Regions from separate parts of the Peribacillus sp. YIM B13481 genome, predicted to be linked through region 2. Evidence: a T-box and tRNA genes for the amino acid it is inferred to sense, from the RefSeq annotation. Region 2 holds a T-box; the other regions hold tRNA genes.
What was found. A T-box is a leader RNA that pairs with one kind of tRNA and senses whether it is charged. The one in region 2 lies ahead of argS (arginine--tRNA ligase), so its partner is inferred to be a tRNA-Arg.
Positions count from the first base shown of each region.

Region 1: it encodes a tRNA-Arg, which carries the amino acid that the T-box ahead of argS (arginine--tRNA ligase) is inferred to sense. The anticodon was not compared.
Region 3: it encodes a tRNA-Arg, which carries the amino acid that the T-box ahead of argS (arginine--tRNA ligase) is inferred to sense. The anticodon was not compared.

Region 1 covers NZ_JBHZPE010000008.1:58,815-63,087, forward strand. The annotation lists gene ACFX4X_RS07590 (ABC transporter substrate-binding protein) at 1-517, opposite strand, end outside; cobalamin riboswitch at 680-854, opposite strand; gene ACFX4X_RS07595 (polysaccharide deacetylase family protein) at 941-1,843, opposite strand; tRNA gene ACFX4X_RS07600 (tRNA-Arg) at 2,032-2,105, shown strand; gene ACFX4X_RS07605 (hypothetical protein) at 2,281-2,511, shown strand; gene ACFX4X_RS07610 (GNAT family N-acetyltransferase) at 3,792-4,268, shown strand.
Region 2 covers NZ_JBHZPE010000024.1:47,110-51,382, reverse strand. The annotation lists gene desA (Delta(5) desaturase DesA) at 353-1,384, shown strand; gene ACFX4X_RS14775 (response regulator) at 1,477-2,022, shown strand; T-box leader at 2,120-2,338, shown strand; gene argS (arginine--tRNA ligase) at 2,374-4,053, shown strand; gene ACFX4X_RS14765 (SET domain-containing protein) at 4,164-4,273, opposite strand, start outside.
Region 3 covers NZ_JBHZPE010000002.1:110,639-114,911, forward strand. The annotation lists gene ACFX4X_RS02025 (hypothetical protein) at 1-999, opposite strand, end outside; partial or broken gene ACFX4X_RS02030 (recombinase family protein) at 1,367-1,465, opposite strand; tRNA gene ACFX4X_RS02035 (tRNA-Arg) at 2,136-2,209, opposite strand; gene ACFX4X_RS02040 (metallophosphoesterase family protein) at 2,384-2,896, opposite strand; gene ACFX4X_RS02045 (XTP/dITP diphosphatase) at 2,899-3,510, opposite strand; gene ACFX4X_RS02050 (Ger(x)C family spore germination protein) at 3,726-4,273, opposite strand, start outside.

The DNA of each region.
Region 1 (4,273 bases), on a different contig from region 2:
CCTTATCATTTTCTCCCGTTGCCTTTCCAATCATTTCAATAGATTCATAGACTTGGTCAAAGCTTTGTGCATCATTGACTACAAGGACATCTATTCCAGCATCCTTAAGCTGCTTTAAACCCTCATTCGAATTATGGGCACTTGATGCATGGGCAAGAACAAGGTCGGGCTTCATGGAGACAATCAGCTCCGTGTTCATTTCCATTCCGCCAACTTTTTTAATTTTTTTCGTTTCTTCCGGGTAATTATCATTGTCGGATACACCAACGACCTTTTTACCTAAACCAAGTGCAAATACCACTTCTGTATTACTTGGTATCAACGTAACGATTTTCTTCGGTTTTTGTTCTATCGTTACTTTTTCGCCCGTTGCATCTTTAATCGTAATCGGGAAAGCGTCGTGTTGAGCATGATTCGTTTGCTGCTTTTCTTTTCCTTCATCAGTAGCGCCACTGCAGCCAACCATCATGCCTGCAGTAAGCAACATCAACAATATCAAACCAAAAATCTTCTTCATTTTCATTCCCCACAATCTTTTCATTTAATTTCTTCACCTAATAATCTCGGAAGATGCACCCAAAACAAAAAGCACCTCCCGTTAAACGGAAGATGCTTGTATGGCAACAATATCATTACGGACTCTTAGGGTCTGCCACACACCTTCCCATCCGCGTAGGTTACAGGTGTACGAATCTTGGCAGGTCTCCTGGCTCATGGTCATCGTCAACGGCACCTTCCCATATCCCATACAGTGGTACACAGCCGTCAGCTCCCAAATACAGTGGCGGGACCGCGCTGGCATTTCACCAACTTCCCTTTTAAGTCATTAAGACACCAAATCGTTCATATGTATATAATTTTCACTGCCTTCATTATACACCATGTAAGAATCTATTATTATATGATTTTTCTGAACAAGTTTGAAATGCACCGTCCATCTTCAATGATTTGAAGCATTTTCTATCAGCGACGCGAACCCACCGACTGATAATCCAGGTGAAATCCGAACTCGATGCAAGGCATACATCCCTTGGTCCCTTGAAGCTCCTCCAGGTTCAGTAGTGACTGCCATCTTGTATCCAGCTTCTTCTGAAAGCCTGAGACTCTCTTCATTATAACGACCAACTGGATAGGAAAGCACTGTTGTGTCCTGTTGGAGGATACGATCGAACAGATCCTTTGACTGGACCATTTCCGCTTCTTGCTGCTCTGCCGTCATGCGGTTCAGCTCCAAATGGTTGATAGTATGGCTTTCGATCGAAATCCCATTCCCGCTCATCTCCATCATTTGTTTTTCAGTCAGGTGATGACCTTTATCGATGGACTTCCCGATCATGAAGACAGTCGCTTTCATATCATATTCTTTTAGTATATGGAAAGCGTCTGTGTAGTTATCTGTATAGCCATCATCAAAAGTAAGCCAGACACACTTTTCACTTGGCATCCGATTTTCGGTTAAAACGAGAAATGCCTCTTCAGGGGATAATGTATAGTAACCATTTTCCCGAAGCCAAGTCATTTGTAATCGGAATTCCTCTTTTGGTACCCGAAGGCCATTGCCTTCAGAAATGCTATGATACATCAATATTGGAAGCTGTACCGCGGACTCGGCCATTATCCAGTCTCTCGTATCGATTCGTTCAGTATATAATTCGTCCTCCGAATCCTGCCCAGTGTCATTCTCCGCTGCTGCAGCCACTTCAATGTTATCTTCCGTGATAGGCGCAGCCGTCTTTGTGCCTATACCCTCTAAAATCCCTTGTGAGCATGCCGGTAAAATTAAAATCCCCAGCAGCGTCACCATCCATAAAACTCTATAATTCCCCACTATCATTCTCCTAATTTTTTCTAGCATTATAGTACCAGAAAACCAGGAAATAATAAAGTATTCCATTTAATGAAGAGTAAGGAAACAGGAGAGCTGAGTGCCCCCTAAGCGTCTAGATGTTTTTTTTCATAATTATTATTGCTATTAACTTGAAAAGTTTGCCTATAAGAAATATAATAAATAAGTCGTCGACTTTTTTATATGTCCCAGTAGCTCAGCAGGATAGAGCGACAGCCTCCTAAGCTGTAGGTCGTAGGTTCGATTCCTATCTGGGACGCTAAAGTTTATAAGCCCTGTTATAATGCGGTTTCTCCGTGTTGTAGCAGGGTTTTTTTCTGTTGGCATGACCGTAAAAGCCGTAAATTGTATGTAGGATAAAAGCACTTCTGTACGTAGGAAACAGTGATATTCCATTTCACTATTATCTTTCTATGTCTGGAGGTGCTTTTTTTATGAAAAAACACGTTATTAAACAGCGTGGAACAGCGTTAAAGGAACGGAAATTGACCAGTAAGACTACGGAAAGTTTCACAATTGAATACACACTGCAAGAAGCCTTAGATATTTTTCTCCGTGCAAAAGTTGCTGAAGGTGTCCGACAGCGAACATTGGGCGAATATGTACGGCACATTAGGTACCTAACGGAATACTTATCTGTTTATCATCCGTCTTTTATGAAATGAAAAAACTAGTCGCTTTTGGGTCCATGTAACCTGCACGATGGAGCCAAGCATGAAACATAGAACCAGTTAGAAGAATCTCATTAATATCTACTCGATCAAGTTGGAGGGGATTAATGACCCTTATTGTAATTGGCTGAAGAAACAAAGGCACAAAAAAAGGAAGAGGGACTACAAAAGTCCCTCTTCCTTTCAGGCTGTCGACAAAGTCGACAGCTGTTTTTTATAAAAAGTTTAGCAACAATATATTGTGTCCTTCTTTCAAATTTACAACTAAATATGCTAATTAAAAGATAAAAAACCCCCTTTTTCTCCAACAATTCTTTTGGAAAAGGGGTTTGTCTACACTCTGAAAGGAAGAGGGACTACAAAAGTCCCTCTTCCTTTTTCACTTTATTTTTTTGAAATTTTTCTTAATAAATATAAAGCGTATATGATAGCTGGTATAGCTCCAATCATTAAAATCATGTTTATTAAACCAAATATAAAATAAGAAGGCGATACATTCATTTTAATTCAACTCCATTAAAAATTTTAGTCTCTATATGAATATTTTTGATAAACACGAGCATATTTACTATTTTTATTTAAAAGAGTAAGTTTGAGAGAACTAGTAAGACTTACATAGCCATTAGAAACGCTACCACTCAATTTATAATTTCCTACAGCATTCATATCATAACCTATTTTTTCAGCTTTTGAATCAGTAACATCACATGAAGCATCTACATTTGACCAAGTAGACCTTTTGTTCCTGCTACAGAACAATATCTCATTTTCAACCCATAATTACCAACAGAATAATGATTACCTAATTTTAAGGTAGCAACAACCACCCCTACACTTTTTAATTTAACCCAAGCAGTATACAATCTTTCTCCATAATCTTTAGGTTCATGACGCCATGGCCCCATCTTTGTAGAGGTAATTGCCAGAGCCTGTATGCTTCTTGAATTACTGTTATCAACTTCATCTGTTGAACTAAGTTCAACAGATGAACCATCGCTTAATTCTATTGTTGTAGGTCCTTCAGAATTAACATTTGATTCGTCTGATAAAGCTTTCTGCTTTACCTCCCTTTTTTGAATTCAAATTGTAGTTATCATGATATGTATCGGATAAATCTTTGAAATTGGATGGTAAATAATAATTAAAAATCTAAAATATTACCATTCTTGAACATTCAGTGAACATTAATTTTAAATGGCACTAATTATTTAAATTAAGAAGATAGCCGGCTTCGTAATGGTAATATGTAGAAGAAGGGTCAGGGGGAGCATTTTATGGAAAAGGTAAATTTCGTTGAGTTAAAGCATTTTTCAGATGAATATTCCGAAAAGCTAAATCAGTTTGAACTGCCTGAAGAACAAGGTCTATTTACTGCCTTGCCAAACAAGTTTACAGACGTAACAAAAGGGCAGCATCGTATTGTCATTTTAAGTGATGATGAACCTGTGGGTTTCTTTTTACTGCATTCAACAGATCGCGTAAAAGAATATTCGACTAACCCCAATGCCATATTGCTGACCGCATTATCAGTTGATTATAAGCAGCAGGGAAAAGGCTATGCAAAACAAGGCATGCTCCTACTGGACGAGTTTGTTAAATCAGAATTTCCTAATTGCGATGAAATTGTATTAGCTGTCAATCATAAGAACATCCCCGCACAAAAGCTGTATGTTAGGGCTGGATTTCATGATACGGGTTTGAGAAAGTTTGGAAATATCGGCGAACAATATATTATGAATTTAACCATTTAATTCAT
Region 2 (4,273 bases):
TTTTCAACTGGTAGTCTAAGCCTATCATAAGTGGCTTTGATAATTAACATCTCTCTAAAATCCCTCGAGATTTACGACAGTTTATTATACGTTTGTCGTTTTTAAGCTTTCTATGATAAGAAAAAAATTCTTCCAAATGGAGATTAATTTGTTGGAACTATACCATCCTATTCGTATGAACAGGGTTAGCCGGTTTTGCCTTTCTCCATTTTTTTTGGTAGGGTTTTCCTTCGAAAATATCTTGTACATGACATTTGTCATCTTCTAGTCATGACACCTGGTACTAATAAAATCAGGTTGATTTCTTTATAATAAGAAATAACGAAAAAATAAAGGGAAGTGCAATTGATTAATGACCATACAAAATACTAAAAACTTGAGAAAACAAATTGCTCCTTTTGAACAATCAACGACAAAAGAAAGTATATGGCAGATCATCAATACGTTAGGGCCGTTCATTATTTTATGGTACCTGGCATATATAAGTCTTTCGGTTTCTTACTGGTTAACGTTAATTCCAGCTGTGTTGGCTGCTGGCTTCTTGACAAGAATTTTCATAATTTTTCATGATTGTACGCATCATTCATTTTTTAAAAGCCGCCGTGCGAATAGAATAGTCGGGACAGTCATGGGTGTTTTGACTGTATTCCCTTTTGATCAATGGGGGCATGAGCATTCTGTGCATCACGCAACAAGTGGCAATTTAGATAAGCGGGGTACAGGGGATATTTGGACCCTTACGGTGGATGAATATTTGGCTGCGCCGCTTAGACTTCGTTTTGCCTATCGTTTTTATCGTAATCCATTGGTAATGTTTGGGATAGGTCCGATTTATGTTTTCCTTCTTAAAAATAGATTTAACCGGAAAGGTGCTAGAAAGAAGGAAAAAATGAACACCTATTTGACGAATGTATTAATCGTTGGTTTAGTGGCATTGCTTTGCCTTGCAGTAGGCTGGCAGTCATTTCTTTTAGTACAAGGTTCCATTTTCTTAATATCAGGTTCAGTGGGCATTTGGCTGTTTTACGTCCAGCACACATTTGAGGACTCTTATTTTGAAGAAAATGAGGAGTGGGAATATGTATTGGCAGCAGTGGAAGGAAGTTCTTTTTATAAGCTACCAAAACTGATGCAGTTCCTTACTGGTAATATCGGTTACCATCATGTTCACCATTTAAGTCCTAGGGTACCTAACTATAAACTGGAAAATGCACATAATAATACAGAGCCTTTAAAGAACGTACCAACGATTACTCTTGCTACAAGCTTACAGTCGCTCCGTTTCCGCTTGTGGGATGAGAAAAACAAGAATTTTGTTGGCTTTAAAGACATAAAACATTTAACGAAAAAAAGTGTTTCCGCTCAAGTGAAATCTGAATTGTAACGTTCATGAATCATTCCAGACTCCCTTAATAATCCTTGGATTTTGGGGAGTCTTTTCTTCATATAACGACTCAATAAAGGAGAGAACTTAAAATGATCCGAATTGTCATTGCAGAGAATCAGCAAATGCTGTTAGAGGCAATTAGTTCTCTACTCAATCTTGAAGAAGATATAGAAATTGCCGGGCAAGCCAGTAATGGAGAAGAAGCGATTACTCTTGTGCACCAATTAAAGCCGGATGTTTGTATCATGGATATGGAGATGCCTGTAAAGAGCGGGCTTGAGGCAGCTGAAGCTTTAAAGTCATTTGAATGCAAAGTGATTATTTTAACGACATTTCGAAGGACTGGTTATTTTCAACTTGCTTTAAAAGCTAATGTAAGTGGTTATTTATTGAAGGATAACCCGAGTGAAGAGTTAGCCTCCTCGATTCGCAGCGTAATGGATGGCAAGCGAATATACTCCCCTGAACTTATGGATGAGTCTTCCAATAATAATGACCAGGAAATGGGTGTGTTAGGCCTGTTAGCCGATGGTCAAACCACACTTGACCCCTCAAATCAGCAAAGCAACACAATTGGGACCGTAAGGAAATACTTTTCGACTATCAAGGATAAAATGAAGTTACCGGCTGGCTAGATGGATTTGGGATAGAGACTTTATGACAGGGTTAGATCAGAAATCCTGTGTTGACACGTTTTTTAAAATTGTGTACGATGGATTAAATCATAATATTGAAAATTCTGTGATAAAGAGAGTAGTTCATTTTGAAATGGAAAGCGAGTTAGGGATGGTGTGAGCCTAATGCAGGACGGATGAATGAAACGCACTTTGGAGAAATTTCTTGAAACGTCCAGTAGAGAACATCGGGGAGTCACCTCGTTAACAATGGAAAGTGGTCACAAATTGTGGCAACTAGAGTGGTACCACGGGAAACTATGCTCTCGTCTCTTATTTAGAGACGGGGGCTTTTTTGTTTAGGAGGGAAAAATGACGATGAATAAACCAATTGCAGCCTTAATTTCAACTGCTTTGAACAATGAAATGCCAACAAGTGAAATAGAAAAATTAATGGAAAAGCCTAAATTGATGGAGTTAGGTGATGTCGCCTTTCCATGCTTTACTCTTGCAAAAAAGTTGAAAAAGTCACCTCAAGTGATTGCGTCTGAAATAGCTGAACAATTAAACAGTAAGTTGATCCAAGAAGTGAACGTAGTGGGTGGTTATCTGAACATCTTCGTCAATCAACAGATTGTGACGGAAACTGTGTTGCAAACCATATTAAGTGAAAAGGATAAGTATGGCGGAAAGCAGCCTGTACAGGGAAATGTCGTGATTGATTATTCATCCCCGAATATTGCCAAGCCTTTTTCCATGGGGCACTTACGCTCAACGGTCATAGGAAATGCACTGGCTAACATTGCTGAAAAAAATGGCTACAATGCCGTGCGTATTAATCATCTAGGGGATTGGGGCACGCAATTCGGCAAATTGATTGTCGCGTATAAGCTGTGGGGAGACAAGGAGGCAATCGAAGCTTCCCCGATTCAGGAATTATTGAAAATCTATGTGAAGTTCCATGAAATGGCTGAAACGGATGAATCGTTGAATGAACAAGCACGCGCTAGCTTCAAGTCGCTTGAAGATGGGGACGAGGAGGCACTGGCACTATGGAAATGGTTCAGGGATGCCTCTCTAAAAGAATTCGATACGATTTATGATTTATTGGGCATCCGTTTTGATTCCTATGCTGGCGAAGCGTTTTACAATGACAAAATGGATGTTGTTGTCGAGGAACTAAAAGAAAAAGGCCTGCTTACCCTATCCGAAGGTGCCTATGTCGTGCAATTGGAAGATATGCCGCCTTGTTTGATTACGAAAACGGATGGTGCGACACTTTATGCCACGCGTGATTTAGCCGCGGCATTGTATCGTAAAGAAAAGTATGAGGCGAAGAAAACATTTTATGTTGTAGGAAATGAACAATCCCTGCACTTTAAACAACTCTTTAACGTCATTGGAAAAATGGGGTACGATTGGTCAAATGACTTACAGCACGTAGCATTTGGCATGATGTTAAAAGACGGTAAGAAAATGTCGACACGTAAAGGGAAAGTCGTGCTGCTTGCGGATGTTTTGGCAGAGGCAATCGAAACGGCGAAGCGCAATATTGAAGAAAAAAATCAAGCGCTTGAACAGAAAGAACTGGTTGCAAGACAGGTCGGTGTCGGAGCGGTAATCTTTAATGATTTAAAAAATAATCGGATGAATGATATTGACTTTTCATTAGAGCAAATGATGAATTTTGAGGGAGAAACGGGTCCATATGTACAGTACACATTTGCGCGTATTTCATCATTGCTGGAAAAAGGTGAATTTAAAGAACAGGTTATCCATTTTGACGCTTTAGGAGAATATGCTTGGTCAGTCATCCAACTGCTTGAGCAGTACCCGATCATTGTCCAAAAATCATTTGAACAAGCCGATCCATCACAAATCGCGAGATTCAGCTTGCATTTATCGCGTGCATTCAATAAGTATTATGCACATACGAAAATCTTAGTTGAAGATGAATGGAAACAAATGAAGCTCTCATTCGCTTTTTCCGTGGCAGTTGCATTAAAGGATGCGCTAAGTTTATTGGGAATTTCAGCGCCGAATAAAATGTAAAGTTAAAGAGTCCTTGCATTAGCGAAGAAAACTGAATAAAAAAAGAATCCATTTTGATCAATTTTCCTTCAAAATGGATTCTTTCAAAATAAAATGGAAGCAAAAAACGCCTACTCGATGACATCGAACCATAACGGGGATTTATCATCAGGTTCACCATTGTAATTGATCGTGATTTCCTCGCCAGCCTTTATATCTTTATGTGCATAAAAGTCTATCG
Region 3 (4,273 bases), on a different contig from region 2:
ATCAAAGGACTGATGCTCAAAGAAGTTTAACTTAGCAACTAACTTATAAAGATCTGTGTTTCTTGAGCCTCTAATTAATTCCACTTCGCATCCTAATAACACTCTTAATTCTTCAAGGTGATTAGAAGCAATGGATCGAATTAAGTCTGTTCCCTCTTTTTTATAAGACTCAATAAATACGGAGGCTGTTTGGTCTTTCTTATAAACAAAAACAAACTTCCACGGAATGTTCAAAAACTGATGTCCGACAAAGTAATCTCTTTTGCCACCATAGCGAGCCGTATATTCCGTTTTCGTATTTACGAAGTTTGAAATTTCCTGCAAAAAGGTTGATACATCTTGATCTATGCTAATTTTTCGTTCTTTAGCTGCAGTCTTCTTATTAATATAATAGTCCTCAAGCTTATATGGTGGAATAATTTGATTTGTGTCTAAGATGATCTGATCCTCCAACTTATAAGGTTTAATCGTTACACATTTTATATCAATGCTATTCTCATACAACCATGTGCAAACGGAAAGAATTCTCTTATCAATATCTTTTCCAACTATGATAATCCGTTGGCTATTGTTAAGGATGCTGTTTAATTCCTCTTCGATCTCCACTTCTAAAAATTCCATCAGTTCATCCTTAGCATTAGTTACTGCAGAATTCACCTTTACATATTCTTCGTAAGTCTCCAGAATATCATTTGGACTTAGTCTTGCACAATATGAAGCATATTTCAGAGCTTGGAAGTCGGCATTGCTACCCGTTGCGTCTCTTTTCACTTCAATGATCACTAAATTACCTTCTTTATCGATCGCTAGAAGGTCTAGCCGTTCATTCACTTCAAATTTATCGTATTCATGGGCAATTATCAGTAGGTCTTCACCTAATACATCTGGGCTTTTACGTATCCACTCTTCGATGTGTTGCCGCTCTTTCAAATCATTTTCGGTGAAAGTAGTTTCTTGGATTTCTTCTAATCTATTATTGACTGCATCTAATCTATACACTCCTGTTTTCCTCCTATTGCTTAGTTATCATTGATTGTATTATGTATCAATTAGATCACCAAATTCTCGATGTAGTAGAATTGCCTGAGACATACCCAATGATTCCATGACCTGCCCCGCTGTATCTCTTTTACTTTACTGCTCGTAATACTTCTCCCAGTCCTTCGCATGCTAAGGCTGGACGACTCTTTCTTCTTTGCTACTGCGCTGCCCTCGGCTTGTCTTTTCTTGATTTCATCTCTTTCCTTCACGACAAATGAAGTAAGCAATGATTACCGACAGTCAGTATTTCCTTAACCTTGGCTCTTTGCTTCTTGTTCATATTCTCTACGAATAAGTGTTCATTTCTTATTCCCGTCATCTCACGTTGCTTCGCAAGTACTTTACCTTCCTGTGTGCGTTCTATTATGAGATTCCTTTCCATCTTTGCAACAGCAAGCACAGTCTGCAGGAAGAACCGAGCAAGTTGGTCTAGCTTTGTCGCCACCATAGCCACATTAGGTGTAACTTTTGAAAAAATCTTTAATTGTTAAATGTTGTAAAATACGACCATGTGTTAACAATGAACTTTCATTAAAATTAAATATGCAGAAAAAAACAGTCATTAGTTAATGACTGTTTTTTCCTTTCTTCAACCCTGCATCAAATAATACTAATGCAATAGCATATTGTAATTTTGGTTTGATTGCTAACATTCATACTGTCCAACCATTGATAAATGCTGTTAGCTGTAATCTCACCTACATATTGTACATTTGTTACACTTTGAAAATGCTTTACATGGAGAACATAATCGCTAATTGTGCGACTTCTATTGCCACTTACCTTCATTTGCCTTGTAATGACCTCTAGAGCCTGTGAAATGGAAAAAGAATCATTATGATTCGCAGGATATCCAACTGTTGGTTTAGGTCTTAATTCGGGGTTGAAGTAGAAACAGGTAAATCCACCAATAAATTTTTTAGATCAACATTTACATCTAACATACCTTTTCTTTTGGTCATACGAAAAAACCTCCTATATCGTTAGTAATGTAAGTCGATATACGGTGTAATTTCTTACATAACCGTTATACTGACCGTTTCACTAAACGATATAGAAGGTTGTCGTAGCGGGCTTTATAACCGCTTAGTTAGTGTCCCAGGAGAGATTCGAACTCCCGACCGACGCCTTAGAAGGGCGTTGCTCTATCCAGCTGAGCTACTGAGACGTTTATGATATAAGTTGCGGTAAAACTTATGTATTACCTTAACTGTTCCCTTAGGACACTTCTTATTATAGTAGGATACCAAAAGGAAGTCAACGGTTTTTCAAAAAAAAGTTTTTTTCTTTTTTTAAGAACCAGGAAGCGGGGAAAAACGCTTCCTGTTCATTATACATGAAGTCATTCCATTTGATAAGCATTTCTTAGATCCTCAACGATTTTTCCTTCAAGGTCATAATAGATGATTTCAAGTTGGTCATTTCCAATCTCCAAAATGGCATAGGTCTTCTCTTTTCGTCCCCGCGGCTGGCGTATGCTTCCCGGGTTGATGAAGAGCTTGCCGTCAATCAATTCGGAACCTGCAGCGTGGGAATGACCAAAACAAATAATATCCGCTTCAGCCTCTTCACTTTTATACGCTAAATTCATCAAGGTCATATTTATGTTATAGAGGTGTCCATGCGTTACGAAGAAACGCTTGCCTGAGATATTCTCCACAATATCATCCGGATATGCCGAATCATAGTCGCAATTCCCGCCAACGGCCAAAAACTCCGACATGTGAGGGTCATTTCTCTCCAACTCTGAATCACCGCAATGGATCATGGCGGCGACCTCTTGTTTATGACGGTCGGCAATCATGCTGATTTCATGAGTTAAGCCATGACTGTCACTCATTATTAGCACTTTCATCGTCACATTCCTTCTTCCCTTTTTAGAAATAGATCAAGTTTTTCATCTAGGGCCCTCAATGCGTTGGCACGGTGGCTGATTTGGTTTTTTTCCTCTTTTGTCAATTCAGCGTTTGTTTTGCCCTGTTCCTCTACAAAAAAGATGGGATCATAACCAAATCCATTCGTTCCTGAGGGCTGTTCCGTGATCAAGCCTTCCATCGTTCCCGATACCGTAATCGTTTCCTGGTTGGGCGACGCTAGTGCCAAGGCGCAATAGAACCTCGCCGTCCTAGCCTCTTTTGGCACGCCTTCCAGTTCGCGGAGGACTTTTTCCGTGTTTGCTTCATCACGCTTGGCCTCTCCAGCATAGCGCGCAGAATATACGCCTGGACGGCCCTCCAATGCATCTACAATCAATCCGGAATCATCAGCGATGACAAAGTGGCCTAGCTGATGGGCAATGGCCTCTGCCTTCAGGATCGCATTTTCTTCAAAGGTCGTGCCTGTTTCCTCCACATCCGGGGCATCCGGTACATCGAGAAGTGTTTTGACTTCATAACCTTTAGCGGAAAATAAGCTTTCGAACTCCTTGGCTTTCCCTTTATTTTTCGTTGCAATGATTACTGTCTTCATTTTTCATTTCACCCTTTTTCATTTTATCGGCACGGGAGCTCTTTTGGGGCAGAGAAAGAATTTGCTGTCATTCTTCATATGTAAAAGACGCTTCTTCTCCAGTGCCAACGGACGGATTCAGCGCTGCCTATCATGATCAACAACAGCCGCTGAATTTTCCAGATAAGTTAAGTCTAACACAACTCCCTCATCTGCAATAACCTGAAACTTATAAACTAACGTTTGTAATTTTCACTATGTTCAAGATGGATATTAACTTTTATGTTATTTATTGAAGTCTTATCAAAGGAATTAATAATTTTATTATCCCACTTATTGACATGGTATCTGTATGCCTTTTCACTTATGTTAAAAAGGTCTGTATTGATTTCCCCCCCCGTCTCCAATGTCTTCAAAATATCTTGCTTGATTTTTATTTCTACCTTTTTTTCGATTTTTTCCATATCCAAGTTGTCCAGATTTTGTTTCAATATTCCATTTGCTTTAACTTCTAAATCATATAAGGGTTCCTTTTGTTGTTCCAATACTTTGATGTTTGTTTTGGGGTCCATGATTTCAACGCTTACCTTTTGTTTATTCAGGGAAAAAAACATGACTGTCGCCTTATTTTCAACCCATTTTAAACCGATCAAATCTTGTTTACTTACGAACCCTTTATATTGTTGTTTTGATAAAACATAGCCGCCATTCAACGTTGGTATCTTCTTTTCCTTCCCGCCCTCTGAGTAATGATGCTCATTTATTACTAAAGAGGGAATTAAAA